DNA from 4 places in the Bacteroides sp. HF-4919 genome. Region 1 is predicted to be linked to each of the others. Evidence: riboswitches for the same ligand, from Rfam matches in the RefSeq annotation. Region 1 holds a riboswitch; each other region holds the start of a gene.
What was found. A riboswitch is a leader RNA that binds a small molecule or an ion and turns the genes downstream of it on or off. The one in region 1 is predicted to bind cobalamin.

Region 1 (5,770 bases):
GTCCGCCATCTCGTGTAAAGGCAGATGTTTGTCATAAACCTCCCAACTCAAAGCACTCAATTCAGAGTTGTGTTCAAAACTGATCGGATGGGCAGGAATATCAATTACTTCGTTACAGGCCTCACCCGTTTCGTTATCAATAATGGTCAGGATAATGTTTTTATGAAAAACACTCAACTTCACATCCACCCCATAGGCTTCTCCGATACGCTTCGAGTTACGGATGACACGTGAGGTGTGCACACCTGCTCCCATCAGATGGGCCGAATATCCGGCAATGAACTTGGATATGGAAATCAAAGATTCATTTGTAGTCATAATGCTCACTTTTTTAAATCGGGCGCAAAAGTACAAAAAAGATAGGAAAGAAAGACATGATGCAACCTTTCATTTTATCCAAATCTTGTTTCGCACCGCGTAATGTTGTTATTTCTAAAGTTAACCTAATGCCAAAATAAGGATTTGTGCAGTAAGTACCCGCAGGAACATGGTCAATGGATAAACCGTGGCATAACCAACCGCAGGCGCATCGCACGAAGTCAGGTCATTACAATAAGCCAATGCCGGCGGATTGGTGGTCGATCCGGCCAGCACACCGATCAACGTGTAATAATTTAACTTAAAGACACAACGTCCGATGATTCCTGCCAATAACAGAGGAAGCACAGTGATAATGATGCCATAACCAATCCACACATAGCCTCCCTCATAAATAATTGTTTCTACAAACCCTCTGCCGGCTCCCAGTCCCACACAAGCCAGAAAAAGTGATATGCCGATTTCGCGAATCATCAGATTAGCACTCATTGTAGTGTAGGTAATCAGTTTATACTGCGGTCCAAAACGGCTGATAAGGATGGATACAATCAATGGTCCTCCTGCTAATCCCAGCTTGACAGGCTGAGGAATGCCGGGAAACATAAAAGGAAGACTCCCTAAAATACATCCTAAAGCAATACCCAGAAAAATAGGAATCAGATTGGGATGGTTCAGCCGTTTCATCGAATTACCCAATACTTTCTCAGCGTGGCTTACTGCTAACTCACTCCCCACAATGGTAACACGATCTCCCATTTGTAACTGTAGTTGCGGGGCGGCTACTAAATCAACTCCCGAACGATTGACACGAGTGACACTGGCACCAAAATTATTGCGGATCTTTAGCTGTGAAAGTGTTTTGCCGTTCAATTCTGGTTTAGTTATCAAAATACGGCGGGACACTAACTCCTTATTCAACTGCTCCCATTCCATATCAATCGGTTTACCAAAAAAAGCTGTGATAGCCTCCATATCTATTGGAGTGGCAATCACCAATATTTTATCCTGCAGGTGCAATACCGTATCAGAGTTGACCAGCTCCGTCTCTTTCTTTCCGTCATGGTGACGGATACGTGATACAACGAAATTGCGGTTTACCAACGGACGTATTTCTTTGATTCTTTTCCCTTCCAAGGCTTCATTTCTGACTTCCAGAGAAACAGGCCGGACAGTTAGTTCCTGTAGATGTCCCAACCCCTGCTCTGCGTGGGCTTCCTCTTGTTTTGTATTAATATGAAGAAGATATTTTAGTCCCAGCAAAGACAAAATACACCCTACCACTCCCAACGGATACGCCACGGCATATCCCAAAGCGATCTCCGGGGCATCAATTCCATTCAAATCACTATTTGCCTGTTGAGCCGCACCCAGTCCGGGAGTATTGGTTACCGCCCCTGAAAGGATGCCCACCATGGTCGTTATAGGTATACCTGTTATAAGATGTATGGAAACCGTAATAATGACTCCCGCGAAAACAACCGTCATAGCCAATACATTCAGTGTAAAACCTCCTTTCTTGAAAGCGGAAAAGAACCCTGGTCCCACTTGTAAACCAATGGAATAAACAAACAGAATCAGTCCGAATTCCTTCAGAAAATGAAGTAAGTGCTCGTCCAGGTTCAAATTAAAATGCCCGAATACAATGCCGACAAATAAAATCCAGGTGACTCCCAAAGAAATACCTGCCACTTTTATTTTAGCCAACATGATACCAAATGCAATGACAAGCGACAAAATAAGTACGGAGTGTGCCACTCCTCCACCCCATAGGTTGGGGTAACCTTCAAAAAGATTTCTTAAAAGTTCCATAGTATAATATAGTTAGATTCGTTCAATACTTAGCTTTCCGGAAGATGTGTCGTCCTTCACGCTATGTGCAATGTCCTCCAAGCATGAATGACACAAACAGTCTGTGTAATTTTCTTTAATATAAGCGTATTGGAATGCGTCCAGTTTTACACTTGCACAATGACACAACCTTATATTGTCATGCCGGCACTCAAAAGCAGCACCACAACGAGGACATACCTTTTTCATCGGCATACCACCTTTCCATCTTTTTTGAAGTTAATCTTTTTTCGTACTGCTTTCCTAATCCCACGAGTAAAAACAGCCTTTGATGAATGGCAGGTCTTCTGACTTACTCCTTATCCTGAAGCCTTCCCGATGTTTCAAATCCGACACCAGTGGCAAAAGATGTTTCCAAGATATATAAACGGAGCTTCACAGCAGCGGGACTGTTTGGGACTTACACCCAATTCCCTTTTAATCCGAATGACGAGAATCTTCATCCGAAACCAATTCGGAACAAAGATAAAGAAAAAAACAGAGCGGGGAAGAATAATCAATAAGAAATGTAAAATACAATCCCATTCAGCATCTTCCATCATTGACATTTTGACATTCTGTCATCTTGTATTTTCTATGTGGCTTGTAGCACATTTTTCGGAGTCTGTCCCAGGCTTCTCCGGAAAAAGCGCCGTATTTACAATTCTCCAAAAACAAAAGAACATTCGTGAACATATCTTCTAAGCAAATTAAAATGTATCCACTGTATTTTGTAGCATAAAGAATATAAATAACTAATATTACAATCCAAACGATTAATCCGGCCGAGCATCGAGACGAAGTCAATCAGCATAAGAAACAGAGCTTTTAGTGCCTCTTTTTAGAGTGTTAACCTCACCCGGATACAATGTTAACTTCCTCTGAACGCAATGTTAACTTCCTCCGAGTACGATGTTAACTTCATATAAAGACAATATTAACTTCCTAAAGGCAAGAAATCGATCATCTCTGATCATCCAAAGTATATTTAATCACAAAACAGTCCGGATATCGTATACTAATGCCATATTTATGCGGACTACTTTTCTATTTCACACATATAGAATTCTTCCCTTGTTTTAAAAACAGAGTAAATCCCTTCTTTCTGCTACAAATAAGCAGTAAACCGCGTCCTTTTGACTGAAAGACATCCGCCTTTCCCAATATAAAAGGCTTCACTTCTCCGATATACCTATAAATAAGTATATTCTTTAATTTATTTCTATATAAACTAATAAATGTATATCTTTGCCCCCGCTTAGGTGATGCAGTCGAAACATTCCGTTCGATGCATAAAAGGGAATCCGGTGAGAATCCGGAACAGTGCCCGCTACTGTGATCCTTTTTTTGTAAATATTCAATATTTGCAAAGAAAAAAATGAAAAGCATTCTGCATATATACCACTGTCTAAACTGAAAAATTATGATGGGAAGGTAGCTTTTTAAAAAGGATAGTCAGGAAACCTGCCTAAGTAAATATAGTCAATAGTGTTATCTCGGGGTCAGGATAGCCTTTTATTAACTCTTTTCTACTTAACTTATGAATAAGAAAAGCTTAAACTCTTTTTTAAAAGAGAGTTTTTGTACTTTATGTAAGAACATGAAGTACAAAAAGTCATCCATTGTAGTAAATGACATTTTATTCAAAACTACTAATCTGTTTATCTTATGTTTTTTATTTATTACATGTTTTATAAGTTGCCAAGATGAACAACTTATTCTTGAATCACCGGTATCCACACGTTCAATTCCAACTCCTACTTTTGATTGGGAAAATGCAGATTGGATGCCAACACCAAGTGGGCAAAGTCGCATACCAAGTCCTTGGGTAGGACAAGGAAGCATTGCATCAATTTATGGTATGGATGTGATTAATGACAGGAAATCCTCAGATGGATGGGTATTATTATATAATACATTCGAAACCAAAGCTTCCGGTCCACTAGTTAATCCCTACTTTATACTTTATAATAAATACCGTGGAATCATGCGTATTTTTCTTTATACTACAACTCAATTTATCTCACCATCGACCTATCTTCAAGATGGGATTTCAATCATCTCTAATCATAAATCATCTCTACTCAATTTTATGGGAGAAGCTATAGTAGATGGAAGTAAAAACAAAGAAACTTACTCACAAATGCAACCAGCTCCAGATGACGGTTCACTTCCATTGGCATCTAACAAATGGTATATGATGCAATATGAATTAGCATATGATGAACAAATAGCACAATTACCTTATAACTCAATTCAGTTAAACTGGTATATGAATTATTATAATGTTGAAAAGATTGATCTAAATGGGGACTTCGTTGGAACAATTAAAAGTGCTATAGGTTCATCATCTGGGAATAACATTTTTTCAGGATTAGGAAATGTAGGCAAAGTAACAGGAACAGGTATCTTAGCAGGCATTGGAGATAATTTTTTATATAAAAACACCATAAATGAAGAGACTGGAGAGAATAAGTTAGGTTTGCCCAAAAGTATATTCAAATCTGCGGTAAAAGGTATTAAAAGTGCTATTTCCAAAAGTTCTAGTGATCTTCCTGGCGCCATTATAGGTGCCTTTAGTGCAATGTTTAGTAGTGGAAATGGAGAGAGTAAGTTAATCAACTTAAATATAGATGCTAAAATTACATTAGAAGGTACTGCTAAAAGTAGTGGTTCATTTCCTGGTAGTCCTATATCCTTTTGGATTCCAGGAACCTCTATACCATCTTCTGCAACAGGATATATACCTTATTATCAAGAATCATTAGGTGTATTTAATTTTATAGGAAAGCCCAAAATAGAAGTCACAGGGAAGGGAGAATACATTTACTATGATTATTTTGACGAAACTCCTGTTTGGGCTACATTAAACTTCCCCAAACTAGATCTTTCACAGTATATAAGAATTAATCCAACCTTAAAAAATATAGCAGATATACAAATAAGAGAAGCAAATTTTTTACTTGTTCCATATGTCGTTAAAGACTACTCAGATATGAATGTAGTATCAGTAACATGTGATAGTATAGGGGAAGGGTACATTAATACCTACACAACGAAATACTATGTAAACCCGACTGAAATCTTTTATAGATTTGAAGATGGTCCAAGTCCAGAATCAGCCTTTGATTTTTATGCTCGGATAATTCTTGATGTTAAGCCATATAATGGTAGTCCCACAATCACGATAGAAAAATTATTTTTATTAGAACAAGATTTTTCTAAAGTAAATGTAACAATGCGTAATTATCACTGATAATAATTCATAATATATATACAATAAAATGAGAAACAAAAGATGCTTACTGACCATTCTCTTGGGAGGATGTGCAGCGGTGGGTGCGTTTGCACAGCAACACGCAACAGGCAAAGACAAAGAGATGACTGTGGACCTGAACCCTGTAGTTGTGACAGGTACCGGTACACACCAAAGACTGAAAAACACACCGGCTCCGGTGGAAGTAGTAACTGCCAACGAAATAAAGAAAGCCGGTATCACAGACTTTCAGCAGGCAATGACCATGCTCGTTCCTTCCCTTTCATTCTCTACCAACTCAATGGGTTCTTACCTGATGATGAACGGCCTCTCTAACAAATATGTACTTATACTGATTAATGGCCGAAA
Region 2 (5,770 bases), on a different contig from region 1:
CATTGATACAGAATGTCATTGCGCTCCTCCGGACTACATATAGAGTCCAGCATATAACTGTAACTTTGGCTATGGACGCACTCTTGAAAGGCTTGAATATGCAGGCAGAGATTGACTTCATTTGCTGTAATGTATTCACTGATAGTAGGCAGATTGTTACTTTGCAGGGAGTCAAGGAAAACAAGGAAGCTCAATATCTTGTCATAAGCTGTCCGTTCTGCCTTATCCAGATGTGGATAATCCTTTGTATCCTGAGTAAGATTGATTTCTTCGGGTATCCAGAAATTATTCATGGCCTGACGATACCAGTCACTCACCCATTTGTAATGCATATTGTTGAAATCATTCAAATTAGTTGTATTCCCGCCAATCATTTTTCTGAGACGGAGTTCGGTATCACCCTCGGGATTGAAGAGGGCATTCTTCTTTAATTTCTTTATTTCCATATTTATTATTTAATGTTAGTCAGGATGCACAACTTTCACATTCTTCCACTTCCAGCGATTTACTGCGTACATAGTACACTGTCTTCACTCCGCATTCCCATGCCAACAGATAAAGGTTTAATACCTGTCTCATGGTAAAATCATTGGTGATATACAAATTCAAGCTTTGTGCCTGATCAATATGCAATTGCCGGATACCCGCAGCACGTATGCTCCATGTCTGGTCTATCCGGTAAGCTCCCTTATACAACCAATACGTCTTATCAGACAATGACGGAGCCACTCGCGGAAGCATGGCACCCTTCTTTTCTTCAAGAAAAAAACGTTTCATGACCGGATCTGTTCCGGCTGTTGTTCCGGCAATGATACTAGTGCTGCTGGTAGGAGCAATAGCCAGAAGATAAGCATTTCTCATGCCATCTGCCGCAACTTTGGCCGCCAAATCTTTCCATTGAGGAGAATCATAACCACGTTTCGCAAAATAAGCTCCGGTTTGCCAGTCACTTCCTTCGAAATAAACATATCTTCCTTTTTCCTTAGCAAGCCCGGTACTTGCTTCGATGGCGGCATAATTGATACACTCAAATACTTTATCAATGAAATCAAGATGCTCCACGCTTTCCCAACGGATACCGCGCAATGCAAGTGCATGATGGTAACCGCTCACCCCTAAACCGATGCTACGGTACCGATGGTTTGTTATCCGGGCAAAAGGGATAGGATAGAAATTCAAATCAATCACATTGTCGAGCGCACGTACTACAACAGCTATTTTTTCTTTCATCTGCCGTTCATCCTCCAATGGAAGATGTCCAAGCGACAAGCTGGCAAGGTTACAAACGACAAAGTCACCGGGACGGACGGTATTGACTACAACCGTATCACCACCTTCCGTACGGACCTCAGTGGAAACTGTTTCAATGGATGACATATTCTGAGCTATTTCCGTACATAGGTTAGAACAATAAATAATCCCCCGATGCGAATTAGGATTAGCCCTATTCACTGTATCCCGGTTGAATGTGAAAGGCGTCCCTGTCTCTACGGCAGAGCGTAGTATCAACCGGACAATATCTTTGATGTTCAGAACCCGCTTAGAGAGAAGGGGATCGTTTACACAATCCAAGTATTTTTGCTCCCACTCTTCTCCATAATAATCCTCCAGGCAATACCCTTTGACATTCATAATTTCGTTGGGGCAGAACAAGTACCATTGCTGATTCAGGTCTTCCTTTGCCATACGCCAGAACAAATCAGGATAGCATACGGCAGGAAAGATATCATGTGCCTTCATCCGGTCGTCTCCATTATTGGTGCGGAGTTGCAGGAATTCGGGCAAATCTTTGTGCCAGACATCCAGATATACTGCTACAGCTCCCTGACGCATACCCAGTTGGTCGACAGCTACGGCAGTGTCATTTACCAGTTTCATCCAGCGTATTACTCCGCCTGCCACTCCCTTAAACCCTCGTATATTTCCTCCTGCCGCACGCACCTTACCAAAATACATTCCCATTCCTCCGCCAAACTTACTGACCATGGCAAAATTATCGATACTGCGATAAATCCCCTCCAGGCTATCGGGCACTGTATCAATAAAGCAACTGGATAACTGGTGATAAGGCTTGCGGGCATTGGACAGTGTAGGGGTTGCCATGGTTACTTCTAACCGACTCAGCATATCATAGAACTTCTTTACCCACTGCAATCTATCACACTTTTCGGACATACCCAAATGAAGCGCAATCCCCAAATACATTTCTTGTACCGATTCCATTGGTTCATGTGAGTGCGTACGGATAAGATAACGTTTCGCGAGAAGATCCAATCCCGAATAATTGAAAAGTTTATCACGTTCGGGACACATAAACCCGGCAGCCACTTCTATTTCTCGTGGAGAATAAGCGCTCAGGATATAGTCACCATACAAACCTTCATCCGTCAAATAGCGCAGCTTGTCATAAAAAGAATAAATACCGGCAATTTCTGCCTGTACCTTTAACTTCTGCGTCAACTGAAAATTAAACAAACGGGCAGCAATAAATTCCCAGTCAGGCGCCTCTTGCGTAGTAAGCTCTACGGCAGCCTTAATAAGAGTCGTCAACCTCTCTTCAACTGTCATATCGGTTTTGCAGAGGTTTACAAACTTCTCTGCCAGGATCACCAAACTATATTCATTGGCAACAAAATCCTTTTGAATATCTTTCAATGTGTCAGCCAACGCTTCAGAACCTATACTACTGACAATATGGTTAAAAGCTTTTCTCCGTTCCGTACGTTGCCAACGATAAAGTATATAGTTTTTAGCTTCGGCATAAAAGCCATGTTCCATCAAACCACGTTCTACCTCATCTTGAATCTGTTCCACGCTACGGTGTACTTCATCACACAAAAAGAGTTCTACTTCATCTACAATTGTGTAAACGGTTTCGTCCGGTACTTCTCTTCCGGTACTGGCAAAACTCTTCCGTATCGCAACGGCTATCTTTTCTCTATTATATGGTTCCGTAGCCCCATTCCTCTTGATTATTTGCATGAAATGTTCTTGAAATGAATTATTTTATCGTTTCGCACTGTTTCCCTACCCCCCGAGTAGAAACAGCCTTTGATGAATGGCAGGTCTTCTGACTGACTCCTCCTTTCCGATGCCTTCCCACACTTCTCCTCATCTACTTGGGCAATGCAGTGGCAATAAGTTTAGTATCGGTAAGTCTACCGGAGTTTCACAGCAGCGGGACTGTTCGGGATTTACACCCGATTCCCTTTTAATCACTTATGCAGAAAAGCATAAGTGAACCAATTCGCCACAAAATAACGAAAGACTTCAGTAATATACAAATAATTCCGTAGTTAAAAAAAGTTGCCATAAGATGTATTATGCACAGATTATCCATCCTAACTGAGAAGGCAATTAAAGTTCATCTCAGTAGCCGAGATGTATATCTCAGCAGCCAAGATGCACATCTTAGCACGCGAGATATACATCTTAGTGCGCAAGATGGAAAAAATTACGTATACCGTTAATTTGTTTTAGGCTGATTGTCCCTTTTCTTTGTTACTGACTGACATTTTTTCCACTAACTCTGTTATAAGTTGCCTCCTTATTTAATCTTAAGGGTACAAAAAGCTGTCGGATTACTCTTTTTATTATGAACATTACTTTGTCATACCAACCATAGCAGCCACCATTGCGGCAATAGAGGCGATGGAAGTATTCATCCCTGTAACGTCCGCCGCCACAGTTTTTTTCCTGCCCTTTTTGCTTGGCACTATTATTTCACATCCGGGTTCAATTGCATTGCCCATTCTCCTTTTCAGACGAGAAACCATACCATTCATATATATTACATAAACACGCCGCTTCAGTGCCCGGTTTCCAAATCCACCTGCCTGCTCAATGTAATAACTAAGACTGCTCCCCTTCTGATAAAGTATCGTATTAGGATACATCACAGCTCCATTGATTGTTACCGTGCTGACATATTTAGGAACGAAAAGTACATCTCCTTCGCGCAAAACCATATCTTCGTCAGAGCCTGGATTTACCAATGCTTTCTCAAGTTCTATGCCTACCGGATAAGTGGAAGAGGCTTCCAAAGTAACCGGAGATACAGAAGCCTTTTCACTTCCTCTGACCGACAAACGTAGCACATCCTTTTTCTGACGCATTTCATCCGCCGTCATTCTGCGTATCAGACGCGCTCCTTTTACATAAGCTTCTTTCGATAGTCCGCCGGCTCTTGCTATCAGACTACTCAGCCTCTCATTACTTTGGATTAATGTATAATTACCGGTGAAGGCCACTTCGCCTTCAACTGTTACATTGGCCTGTTTACGATATCCCGGACTTCGGCGAATGAAAACGATATCATAGGGTTCCAGTTCAAATCCTTTATCCTCCCCCATCACCAGCCCGTTTTTAAGTTCAACCGTAAAGCTTTTTCCGATAACAGTGGAAGATGATATACTCTTAGGATCTCTAATCCGCCGCGAGACATCGATCCGGACCATAGAAGCAGATTCCAGCAATCCTCCCGCTTTTACAATCAAATCCTGTATGGACGTATTTTTAACATAAGGGAAATCTCCCGGATTCCTTATATCACCATAGATAGATAAAGTACCTTCTTTCTCAATGTCTTTCACACTCGAGATATAAAGAACATCATTTTTCTGTAAACGTAGGTCGGAGACTGCGCCAGCCATCATTCTTTTCAAATCGACCGGGATCATTTCATGTGTTAGGTCTTCATGCTCACGTCTCAACAAAGCCCTGTTGAGAAAAGCATCTCCCCGAAGTCCTTCTGCTCTGCCGATCAACTGCCTGACAGTTCCCGTGATACTATCGTCCAATTGATATACGCCGGCACGGTACACAGCACCACGAACTTCAACTTTGTTTGAGAAACGTTGCAATACCGCCTCAACAGACAATTCATCACCGTCGGTCAAAACAAAAGATTGGTAATCATCCTGCCCTACATTGTATATCTGTTTCTCTTTCCCATTCAGACGAAACAGACGTATCGCGTCCCGGTAAGCATCTCCCGTGAAACCTCCCGCATAGCTGAGCAGAGTTGTTATGGTTTCTCCTTTTTTCATTTCATACGCCATCGGACGTTTGACTTTTCCGGAAATACTAACCAAATTCTCATAAGGAGGAATCAAAATGACATCGCCTTCCGATAAACGGATGTCGTCCGTCAACTTTCCTTTCATAATGTAATCATATACATCAATGCAAGCGACCTCTTTTCCACCTCTCACAACACGAATATCACGTAAACTTCCAATACCACTGACCCCACCGGCACGATACAAGGCATGGAATACCGATGCAAATGCCGACAAGCGGTAAGTACCCGGTACCTGTACTTCACCCATGACATTGATCATGATGGTACGGATTCCCCCTAATGATAACTTGATATGAACCGATTTTCCGGAAATAGCGGCATAAATCTTACTGAATTCACGTCTTAAGCTCCGTTCGGCATCCTGTATACTCATTCCATCCAGAAAGATGGGACCTATACCTGCCACGTGAATAGTACCTTCAGGAGAAATAATTTCTCTGACTGTATTTTCGGAAGTGCCCCACACATCGATAATCAATTCGTCTCCGGACCCTAACACATAATTTTCAGGGGTAGGGATATCCAGATTAGGTTCAAAAGATAAATTCCGGTCAGTAAATATATTGCGTCCAAAAACTGCAACCTGCTTACCACGGATTATAAAATCCTCTTTTCTATGTTGCCTTGCCCTGCTCCCGCCCGCCAATAGAATGAACAGGGCAAATAACAATGCTCCCTTATCATTCA
Region 3 (5,770 bases), on a different contig from region 1:
TACGTATGCTTTTCCTCCCTCGAAGGCGATGTTACGGGGTTGCCGGGAACTGCCGTTCTCCGATAACATCGGTATCTGTTTGACAGACTTTCCGCTTTGCAAGTCGACTACTTCTATCTGGCTCGATACATTGACTACGATATAGAGTTTGCTGCCATAGATGGCCATATCGTTGGCGGTATCTCCCAGGCCGCGTCGGTTGATGCTGCGGAAGTAGTCGGTATTCAGCTGATTGTTCTTGAAGGAATACAAAGCGAGCGAACTGTTGTTCAGGTTGAAGAGCCCTTCGCTGAGAATGTAGAGTTCGGCTGTTCCGGTTTCGACAGGCATACCGTCGCCACCGCCCGAAGGAGTATCCGTGTCTTCCAGGTCGTCACACGAGGCGAAGAGAAGCAGGAAGAGGAGGAAAAGGAAGCTCCCGCCTCCAGCTCCTCTCCGGAAGCGAGGAGAAGAATTGCTTCTGCTGTTATTAAATGGGTTCATTTTCATATTGCTGTTTCTTTTGATAATTACTGATTCAATGTCTGGAGCATCTTTAGTATCTTACTTTCATCGTCACTCTCACCGAGCGTCCCGGCATGGGGAAGTTCTTCACTATCTCGTAATTCTTATCCAATAAGTTCAGCACTTCCACTGTCAGGGATGTGTTTACGTTACGGATGCGCTGATCGCGGCTGACGGATACACTATGGTCGCTGTAACTGTCCAGCCGGTTTTCGCGGAGGTTCTGCCCCAGCATATAGCGCTTGCCCGAAAAGAGGAACGAGTAGGAGAGGTTCACCCACGGAGTCTCGATACCGGCTTGTCCCGATCCGGATACGCGGGGTGTATAGGCGATTTGTTGCTTGTAGGTTTTTCCTCCCGGTTCGGTCATATCCAGTGCACGCTGATAAGTGTAGTTCCCCGAAAGGTTCACCCGTAGTTTCTCCCAGAGTTGCAGACTGATGTTTCCGGCAACGTCGATTCCTTTGATGTCCACTTTGCCGAGGTTCACCATGCTCCATATAAAGAGGTTCTTGGTGGGGATGGCGATGATTTTGTCTTTCACCTTATTATAATAAGCATCTGCCGTGACGGATACGTAGGGGATCAGTTCATTGATCGACCGGCTGTACGTCAGTCCCAGGTTGTATTGTGTGGTGCTTTCCGGTTTCAGGTTCGTGTTGCCCACCTGCCCGTAGTACAGGTCGTTGAAGCTGGGCAACCGGAAGATGTCTTTATAGAACAGGCGGATGCGGAACTCTTCGCCGGCAAAGGGCTTGAACGACGCGCTGACGTACGGAGAGAGTTTCCGCCGGTTGGCTGCGGCGCTGCCTTGGCGCACCTCTTCGTTGATGACCGTTGCCAGTACCGAGGCGGATGCCGTCAACCAGTCGTTAACGTATTTTCCGGCAAAAGCCGTCAGCCACGAATAACGGGTAGGATATGCGAAATCTTTCAGGTTCGCGTTCAGCCGGTTGATGCTCGCGTCTGTCGAAAGCGAAAAAGAGAGGTTGCTGAGCACCCGGTAGAGCGCCGAAGCCGAGAGGTAATACTCTTGCTGGTAATAACTGTTCTCCGTTTTGCCTTCCGAACCTTTATAGTCGGGGTCGAGATAACGTTGGTAGCTCCAGTTCCATTTGGCCGAAGTCTGGAAGACCCATTGGCGGCTGAATTCTTTTTTGTATTGGCTTTGCACGAAGACATTCTTGTCCCAGAGATGCTGTGAGGAGTAGTCGTAATAATAAGTCGTGGCATTGGGCAGTCCGCGGGACGACTGATAGTAATAGGCCTTTAGTCGCCATTGTTCCGTATCCGAGAAGTTGCCGAACAATCCCGCTTCGGCACGGAGGTTTTTCACTTCCGTGTTTTTCCGTTTCTCACGGGAGGTCAGGTCATTGTCCTCGCCATAATGCAATGTGAAAGGATAATGACCATCGGCCGACATCCACTCGCCGTTGGCGGAGAGCACCCATTTGCGGCTCAGTTTCTGTTCGATCAGGAGAGACGGATTGACCAGTCCCCACGAACCCGTTTTGAACGAGGCGCTCAGGTTGGTACGCCGGTTGTCTTTGAATTGCGGTGTCAGCGTCTGTATGTTCAGTATCCCGGCGGAAGCGAAAAACCTTGCGGGCTGAAAGATATTATCACTCTGTCCGTTGCTGAGTGACAGGCGGTCTACATTGTCCAGTGAGAAACGTCCGATGTCTATTTGCCCCGTCTGGCAGTCGCTGATCGTTATTCCGTCATATCCCACGGCGGTATGCTCGGCTCCGAGACTCCGCAATGAAACGGTTTTCAGTCCGCCGATGCCGCCGTAGTCTTTCACCGTAACTCCGGCAAAGTGTTTCACGGCATCCGACACTTGCAATACGTTGAGGCTTTTGAGTTCTTCTTTAGAGAACACCTGAGTGGGAGCCATGGCTCTCACTTCGCGGGTGTGGTATGCTTCGGCAACGGTTACTTCGGGGATTGAATAAGTACGGGCAGTATCTGCTTTCTGCTGCTGGGCGGAAAGCGAAACGGTAAGAGCCTGGCAGCAACAGAAAGCAACACAGGAGTATAATAGCTTAGGTAATCTGAGTATATTCATCTTTGTTTTTTGTTGTTAAAATGTCCGGACGAACTCACTTCGGCCGGACACACTAAATAAACTTGGCAGAGTTTATTATCATAACTTACTTTCTCTGAATCAGAGTGATGAATAAAATGACGGATGGAATAGTTCCGGCTCATTAGACTCAACGCTTTTTCCTCGAAAGCAATGAAAAAGATGCACAGGCAGGTCTTCTGACTCGTTTCTGTTGATAAGCGCCTTCCCAGGAAACGTTTCCCAGTGGCAAGTGGTGGTTGCTTACAACAATCTGATGTGAAACTTACAGCAGCGGGACTGTTCAGGATTTGCACCTGATTCCCTTTTAATTGCATCCCCGGAACACGGAGAATACAAACCAATGCACTGCAAAGATAAAAAGAATATTAGAAATAGCATAATAATTTGTGATTATTCGTTATGCATTGCGGAACGGACGGAGCAACATCGGACAGGTCGTCCGGATAGTGTCAGGCGGCACATTGGAATGACTTAGATAGGCGATGCCATTTATCTTGATTCCGGAGGGTTATGATGGCAGAATGATGGTTAATCAGCCTTTTGACTGACACACTCTTTCTTTAAAACGGATGAACCGGAGGGAAAACAAGGGGAAAGCCGGCCTTTTCTGTTCCGAAAGCCGGGCTTTGGGTGGATTAGAGCCGGGGGTTTGCGGAAAAGCAGTAAGCATTCACTCCAAAAGACGGTTACATTTCCCCCGAAAGAAGTAAGCATTTTCCGAAAATGCTTACTTCTTTTTCAAATATCTCTATATGTTATGCTCCATTACATATATTGTTATGAAAACCGGGGCTTATAACTCCCGGATCTTGCTCTCGTTGCTCACCCGATATGATCGTTCCGGAAGTGTCGGAAAGAGATGGTTTCAAGGTTAAAACCTGCTTTATGGACAGAACACTTTCCAGTCTCTTTCTTTCGGTAAACAAAAGCGGGAAATTGCGGGCAAAGAGATAACCGGCAAATCGAATTGGAGACGTTTTTGAGAGGCATATCGTGCGTCGGGCCGAAAGAACGGAAAATAGAGAGGGTCGGATTATCATTCTGTCAAAATGATAATCCGACCCTCTCCGCATCTTTGGGGCAAATGCTCCGCTCCGGTATGTTTTTCTTAACCGCGCTCTGCCAGATATTGCTCTACCTTTTGCAGGGTGGCGTCTTTCAACAATACGATTTTGTTCTTATCCAGTAAGTAGAGGGTGGGAATAGCCCTCAGGTCATACAGGTTTTTGTTTTTGATGACCAGCTCCTTATCATATCCGTTGGTCCATTCTTTCGCGAAATCGCCCCGGTGCTTTTTCCATTCATCCAGTTCTTCATCCGGATAGAGAGACAGCACCCTCAACTTCTTGCCGGCTATGAACCCGTTGATGACCGGAGAACTCTTTAGCCCTTCTATCATCTCAGAGCAGGCGTGGCAGCCGGGATTGTTGATAAACAGTAACGTGTATTCCGCCGGGAACTGATAAAGCGTACCCTTTGCACCCGAATCCAGTGTATAGGTGAAGTTGAGGGCTTTTGTGCCCAACCGGTTCTTTTGTGCCAGTTCCAGCCGCGCCTGCGGACGTATCTTTTCCGTTTCATTCAGCATGGGGGAGGCTGTCAGAGCTTCCAGCACGGGGATGTAAAGCTCCTCGTTACGCATAGGCGAGTTAGGGTCGTAGAGATATTTATCGGCCAGTTCCGCAAAGAAGTCCAGCATCTTTTTGTTTTTCCCGGCCCGGCCGATCGTCTCTTTTATGGCAGTTTGCGCGTCGGACAAGGGCACATGTTCCAACAAATCGCAATAATCCACCCAAGCCTGTTCGGCAACGTCGATCTGACTGACGTAGGTGGTGTCTGTAAAGTCAAAGCGATCCCAATAGTGCTTTACCATATAATCTGCCCGTTGCGACACCGTGTTCAGCACTACGGGTATGTCGGGTAAATTGAAAACTTTAACCGTATCTTGCTTTCCGTTCTGCTCCTGGCTGGCCGCGGGGCCGCTTTTACAGGCAGTAAGCACCAATAACAGTATAAATGAAAGGTATTTTACATTGCTTATCATAATCTTTTGTTTTGATATGGGACAAAGATAGTATTTTTATTCTATATTTGTACTCAGTGATGAAAACGTTATACACACAACAAACAAGTCAGACATGAAGAATAAAAAAGGACAACCAACTACAGAGGCAATCTTTAAAGGAATACAGTCAGGAGAAGTATTTGATCTTTTTGACAAACTGCAATATCAGATCGTAATTCATGGTGAATTGACCTATAGCGATCCCTGGGGGGAGGTGCATTTGTTCAAAGAACAGTTTGAAAGTGCGAAGCATGATTCGGATTCACCAACAGCGATAGGGCGCTATCCGTTTGCCGATGTATGGATACGGTTTTATGAAGAAGAAGTGCGTGATTACTCACTTCTGTTGGAAATGTGCCTTATGGCGTCACATTCGAGGACTTGTGTCTGGCGCAAAGGTTTCGGTACGTTACTTGATAAATTATACGGAGAAATCCCTCTGGCGCCATACGAACAGGCATTGGAGCGCCTTGAACATCCCTATGCACTGAGTGAGATTCTCTGGGCATTGGAGTGGGATTACCGCGACCAGGAGGTGTATCTGAAGTATTCACACTACGTCCTGCTTCATTTGCTTCCGATGCTTACTCCCCAGAATATCACCTTTCTGTACAGCGTCCGCGAATGGTATGGTTCCTCCCACGATTATCGTGTCGTACTGGTTCATTGCTATTGGATAGATTGCTGGCTGAAACATCCGAAACGTTTGCTGACGGATAATGAGTTTATAACCGATTTCAAGATCCGCTACGAGTTGTACCGCTTGTGTAATTTCCTTTCTTATAAGGTAGAGCCTTATCCGGTTGAGTTTCCCATTCGTGCCGTCGATTTCGGCAGGGCCTACCAGATGGGACTTCTGTCCGAAGATGCCTTGATCACCGAACTGATGGATCGCCCGCTTTCGCCTACGCTGATAGAGGAGGCTGCGGGCTTTTTTTATCAGAAAAAGGGAAGGGACGGACGGATATATACCGACTGCCGGGATTATGATTTCAGTGGATTTAAGAAAGTGCTGGAAAAGGTGACCGTACGCATTCTGGACATCGAACTGGAACGGGGGAAAGCCCGTACCGATGTTACTTCGCTGGCCCAGAAACTGGACGGGGTGTTCG
Region 4 (5,770 bases), on a different contig from region 1:
ATCTTTCCGCTCGCATGTTGTATTTCAATCTTGGCAGCGCCTCCGCCTTGGGAAGCGATACGGTCACGCTCTTCGAACGTGGCATAGGCTTTATTTACTTCTTCCATTGTCTTTCTATTATTCGTTATTCTAACGTTATCAGCGTCTGGTCTCCGGCGATATTATCACCTTCCTGTACCAGAATCTCTTTAATCCGGCAGTCCGAAGTCACCTTGTAGTTACTCTGCATCTTCATCGCTTCGATGACGATGACAGTTTCTCCGGCTTTCATCTCCTGTCCCACACTGACGGGGATTTTCACTACCTTGCCCGGCATGGGCGAAATGATGCGGTCGTTCTGTGTTTCTTCACCTTTCTTGCGCATCCGCAGATATTTTGCCTGACTGTCCACAATCTCGACGTTGAAACTACTGTAGTGTGTATTCACTTTGTAACTCTTTCCGTTCTCTTTGCGAATCAGTTGGGCGTTGGAGCTTCGCCCATCCATCAGGATGTTGCAATTCCCGTTCTCTGCCATGACAACGTCCGCTTCGAACGTTTTTCCGTCGATGGTGAGTACCACTTTGTTATCTTCTTTGCTGACCAGTTCTATCTCGGCCACGCGATTTCCTATATGTATTTCCATACTCTTCTATATTCTTAATACCCCTTTGTGCAATCCGAATTCTTTCCATTTGCTGATCGGGCGGTTGTCCGCAGCCAGTCCGCTGTTATTCTCCTCCAGGTTCATCAGGTAATCCATGTAAGCGGCAATCAGTGCGATGTTCTCTGCACGTTCGCTGGTACGGGTGATGCAGTGTTGGAGCACTTCTCCGTTTTTGCTGATGAATCCCGTATCGTAATGTCCTTCCACAAAGTCGGGAGTATCCATGATGGCGCGCAGGTAACTGATGTTGTTCTTTACTCCTGTCAGTTTATATTCGTGAAGCACACGGCGCATCCGTTCGATGGCGTATTCGCGTGTGGTTGCCCATACAATCAGTTTGCCGATCATTGGGTCATAATAAATCGGAATCTCGTAACCTTCGTATACATAGCTGTCGATGCGCACCCCGATGCCGTTTGGCTCCGTAATCTGCTTGATGACACCCGGGCTGGGCATGAAGTTCATTTCTGTATCTTCTGCGCAGATGCGGCATTCGATGGCATGTCCGCGTTGCTGGATATCTTCCTGTTTCAGTTGCAACACCTGTCCTTCGGCCACTTTAATCTGCTCTTTCACTAAATCTACGCCGACTACCTCTTCGGTAATCGGATGTTCCACTTGCAGGCGCGTGTTCATTTCCAGGAAGTAATAGTTGCGGTGCTTGTCCACCAGAAATTCGATGGTTCCCGCTCCGACATAGTTCACGGCTTTGGCGGCGGCCACTGCTTTTTCTCCCATATCCCGGCGTAGTTCAGGAGTGACGAACACCGAAGGGCTCTCTTCCACAATCTTCTGGTTGCGGCGTTGCACCGAACATTCACGTTCGCACAGATGAATCACGTTGCCATGCTTGTCGCCCAGAATCTGGAACTCGATGTGATGCGGTTCTTCTACAAATTTCTCCAGGTAAACTGTGTCGTCGCCGAATGACGAAAGTGATTCGCTCTTGGCGGTTGTGTAGGCCTCTTCCACTTCATCTGCACGATGAATCAGCCGCATACCCTTTCCGCCACCTCCCATCGAGGCTTTCAGCATTACCGGATAACCGATTTGATTGCAGAGTTCTACCGCTTCTTCAAGGCTCTTCAGGTTTTCTTGAGTACCCGGAACCACCGGTACACCGGCTTCTATCATCTTGATACGTGCCGAAATCTTATCTCCCATCGCCTCCATGGTTTCCGGGTCCGGACCGATGAAGATGATCCCCTCTTCACGACAACGACGGGCAAAGGTTGCATTTTCGGACAAGAACCCGTATCCCGGGTGGATAGCGTCTGCGCGGCACGACTTTGCCACTTCGATAATCTTTTCTATATTCAGATAACTCTCTTTCGATGCTGCTGGGCCGATGCAGTAAGCTTCGTCGGCATAGAGCACATGCTTCGCTGTTCGGTCCGCTTCCGAGAAAACGGCAATGCTCGTTATTTCCATCTCCCGGCAGGAGCGCATCACCCTCACGGCTATTTCGCCGCGGTTGGCGACTAAGATTCTTTTAATCATATTCATTTCTCAATTAAATGGAATACACATATTCATGCTTTCCACCCTGCGGACATGAGTCCACCCGATGAAAACACAGTATTTCTACGATTTGGGGCTTAACAACGATGCTTTCTTTCCTAACCCACGAGGTAAAAAAGCTCTTATTCATTGAATGGCAGGTCTTCTGACTGACTCTACATCTTATCGGACCTTCCCGACGTTTCCTTTTCCGTCAGTGGTTTGTAATTGGTTTATTGATAAGATGTTATACAGAGCTTCACAGCAGCGGGACTGTCCGGGATTTACACCCGATTCCCTTTTAATCTTCGTCCGTTGACCACGGATTCCGAACCAATTCGGGGACAAATATAGAGAAATATTGGATAGAGTGGATACTTTTTGCACGAAAAGTTCAATTTTGTGCAATGACCAACGGCGCTTTGTTTCAAAATAAATGTCATATAGACGAAACACAAATAGACTGTCGATTGTTCTTTTTTACAAATAAAAGAGCATAAACGGAATGAATTACTAACGAAATATACATGCCATGTCACACTTACCTACCTTAATTGCCGACCTTGCCCTAATACTGATGTCCGCAAGTATCATTACCCTTTTGTTCAAATGGTTGAAACAACCCTTGGTACTGGGATATATCGTCGCAGGATTATTGGCGGGACCTTACGTGCAGATTTTCCCGACTGTAGGTGATATTGAGAACATCAATATCTGGGCTGAGATAGGAGTTGTTTTTTTACTTTTCGCCCTTGGGTTGGAGTTTAGTTTTAAGAAATTAATAAATGTCGGGTCAGCTGCCTTTATCACGGCAACCACCGAAGTTATCAGCATGTTGCTGATCGGTTATATGGTAGGACATCTGTTAGGCTGGAGCACAATGAATTCTATTTTTCTGGGAGGTATGTTGTCTATGTCGTCAACAACGATTATTATCAAAGCGTTTGATGATCTCGGCTTACGTAACCAACGCTTCACGGGTGTTGTATTCGGGACATTGGTAGTTGAAGATCTGATCGCTATCCTGATGATGGTCATCCTTTCTACAATGGCAGTGAGTAAGGAGTTTGTAGGTGAAGAGTTGTTGATGAGTGTGTTGAAGGTTGTTTTCTTTCTGATCCTATGGTTCCTGATTGGGATATTTATCCTTCCGTTCTTTTTGAAAAAAGCAAAACGGCTGATGAATAACGAAACCTTACTGATCGTTTCGCTGGGACTTTGTCTGGGAATGGTTGTGTTGGCTACCCGTACAGGATTCTCGGCTGCACTGGGTGCTTTCATTATGGGATCTATCCTTGCCGAGACGGTTGAGGCCGAACACATAGAACATATCATCCAGCCGGTGAAAGATCTTTTCGGAGCTATTTTCTTTGTCTCTGTCGGTATGTTGGTCAATCCGGCTGTCTTGGTGCAGTATGGCTGGCCGGTGGTCATCATTACTTTGGTAACTCTTGTGGGTAAATCCATATTTTCTTCATTGGGAGTTTTATTATCCGGTGAACCGTTGAAGGTTTCCGTCAAGTCAGGATTCAGCCTTGCCCAGATAGGAGAGTTCGCTTTCATTATCGCAGGGCTGGGGGCTTCACTCAAAGTACTGGATAGTTTTATCCCTCCGATTATTGTTGCGGTATCGGTGATTACTACATTCACAACTCCTTATTTCATCCGGTTGGCAAATCCGTTGGCCGAATGGCTTTATAAAATACTTCCGCCTAAAACCAGGGAAAGTCTGGACCGCTATGCTTCCGGTAAGAAGACGGTCAATCATGACAGCGATTGGAAGCGGTTGTTGAAGACGATTGTCGGAAGAGTGATTATCTATAGTGTTCTTCTCACGGCGATTTGGTTATTGTCTGTGCAAACCGTTTATCCCACGATAAACGAGATGTTCGATGCTCCCGGGCGATGGGTAAACATAGGGATGTGTCTGGTCACACTTCTGTTGATGACACCTTTCCTGTGGGCACTTGTTTCAGATAAGTATAATTCCCCGGATGTATTTTTAAAGTTGTGGAATGATGATAATTACAATCACGGACGGTTGGTCGCGCTGATTTTGTTTCGTGTGTCGGTTGCCGTCTTTTTCATTGCAGGGGTCGTTATCAGTTACTTCAGCCTCAATTATGGGATAGGCATTGTGATAGCCGTTGCCGTATTGGCATTGATTCTTATTTTCAGGGAGAACCTCACGCAATATTCGCATCTGGAAACACACTTCCTGACCAATCTGAACGGAAGGGAAGAAGCTGCCCGCAAACGTTATCCTCTGAAAAGTCGTTTTAACAGTGAGTTTAATGACAAAGATGTTGAGCTGACTTCCGTTTGGGTGTCTCCTTATTCGTCTTATATCGGTCAGTCATTGGATGAACTCCCTTTCAGGCGGGAGTTTGGTGTCAATATAGTAAGTATTGTCAGAGGGGAGCGGAGAATATACATTCCACAAAGTTCCGAACGAATTTATCCGCAGGATAAGTTAGTAGTGGTCGGAACAGGCGGACAGCTGCAAGAGTTCCGGACGGAACTTGAGAACAGACAGGATTTGCCGGATGAAAAGAACATAAAACAAGATGTGACGCTTCATTCATTCACGGTAGATGAAGATTTTCCGTTTCTGAACAAAAGCATTGCCCAGTCCCGGTTAGGAAAAAGATATGATAGTCTCGTCGTAGCCCTTGAACGAGAGGGTGAATTGGTTCCGGTGAATCAGGCTATAGTTTTCCAATTGGGAGATTTGGTTTGGGTGGTAGGAGACAGGGAGAAGATCAGGCAGTTTTTGGTGCGGAAGAAGTAAGAGTGGTAAAGAGCAGAGGAAAGGAAAACGGCTGAGGCGAAAATTTGCATTTTGACAGATACACAATGAAGTATCATTCTGTATTTTCAATACGGTCTGTATTCGTTTCTTTCCGGCCTCGTTTGCGACTGCTTCCGAAAAGACTCTTATTTTCCCATCAGACAGAATCAAAATGATGTGATTTTACCTTTTTATCAAGCATATGGTTGGTGATCCTTGTTTTTAGACATCTTCTGTCGTTGTAGGTCGGATTGAACCTTTAAAATGATAGTTGACACATATCCCTTCTGAAGCCTCCGATAATTTCAGGAAACTTGTATTTTACGCCTTCTTTTGCGTTATTAACTTCTTTCGGACAAAAGATTAGCTTCTTCCGAGCAAAAGGCTAACTTCTTTTCGGGAAAACACTTACTTCTTTTTGGAAAAGAGTAAGGTCTTTTGTTATATGAAATAGCATATTTACTCAATATGATGCAACTTTCTGTATGTAAATGTCATATCTATGCGTTGTATTCTTCTGCTGCACCGGTTTTTAATATAAAGTGTGTTGTTCAAAAAGGGAAAATAGTTTCTTTTTGATGTTAAAATAGAGATATATGCATCTGTTTGTTTTTAGGCTTTTAAAACTCTGACTTTCTATGAAAAGTTAGTAGATACTATAATATTATTATTAAGTATAAAAGTTAAGATGCCGGTTGTTGATTTCTACTTTCATTGGCTATATTTGTGTATGTCTAAAATATAAAGTACTATGAAGTCCATTTTATTATCTGTTATTTCATTCTTATTAGTCATGAATGTCTGTGGTAAGAATGATGTGGATATGAGAACTT

Region 2: another riboswitch for cobalamin. It lies ahead of KO473_RS01215 (ribonucleoside-diphosphate reductase subunit alpha); the one in region 1 lies ahead of KO473_RS07300 (hypothetical protein).
Region 3: another riboswitch for cobalamin. It lies ahead of KO473_RS03350 (TonB-dependent siderophore receptor); the one in region 1 lies ahead of KO473_RS07300 (hypothetical protein).
Region 4: another riboswitch for cobalamin. It lies ahead of accC (acetyl-CoA carboxylase biotin carboxylase subunit); the one in region 1 lies ahead of KO473_RS07300 (hypothetical protein).

Annotation. Positions count from the first base shown of each region.
Region 1 is NZ_JAHKNF010000003.1:279,143-284,912, reverse strand. Features, by position in the region: gene KO473_RS07315 (threonine/serine exporter family protein) at 1-318, opposite strand, end outside; gene KO473_RS07310 (putative transporter) at 439-2,127, opposite strand; gene KO473_RS07305 (cysteine-rich CWC family protein) at 2,140-2,361, opposite strand; cobalamin riboswitch at 2,426-2,635, opposite strand; cobalamin riboswitch at 3,389-3,632, shown strand; gene KO473_RS07300 (hypothetical protein) at 3,686-5,401, shown strand; gene KO473_RS07295 (TonB-dependent siderophore receptor) at 5,430-5,770, shown strand, end outside.
Region 2 is NZ_JAHKNF010000001.1:268,710-274,479, forward strand. Features, by position in the region: gene KO473_RS01210 (ribonucleotide-diphosphate reductase subunit beta) at 1-446, opposite strand, end outside; gene KO473_RS01215 (ribonucleoside-diphosphate reductase subunit alpha) at 466-2,982, opposite strand; cobalamin riboswitch at 3,043-3,262, opposite strand; gene KO473_RS01220 (SLBB domain-containing protein) at 3,603-5,770, opposite strand, start outside.
Region 3 is NZ_JAHKNF010000001.1:779,671-785,440, reverse strand. Features, by position in the region: gene KO473_RS03355 (DUF5074 domain-containing protein) at 1-489, opposite strand, end outside; gene KO473_RS03350 (TonB-dependent siderophore receptor) at 536-2,572, opposite strand; cobalamin riboswitch at 2,742-2,950, opposite strand; gene KO473_RS03345 (DUF5106 domain-containing protein) at 3,702-4,637, opposite strand; gene KO473_RS03340 (DUF5724 domain-containing protein) at 4,732-5,770, shown strand, end outside.
Region 4 is NZ_JAHKNF010000004.1:313,472-319,241, forward strand. Features, by position in the region: gene KO473_RS09430 (acyl-CoA carboxylase subunit beta) at 1-107, opposite strand, end outside; gene KO473_RS09435 (acetyl-CoA carboxylase biotin carboxyl carrier protein subunit) at 125-625, opposite strand; gene accC (acetyl-CoA carboxylase biotin carboxylase subunit) at 632-2,146, opposite strand; cobalamin riboswitch at 2,285-2,499, opposite strand; gene KO473_RS09445 (cation:proton antiporter) at 2,679-4,937, shown strand; gene KO473_RS09450 (peroxiredoxin) at 5,689-5,770, shown strand, end outside.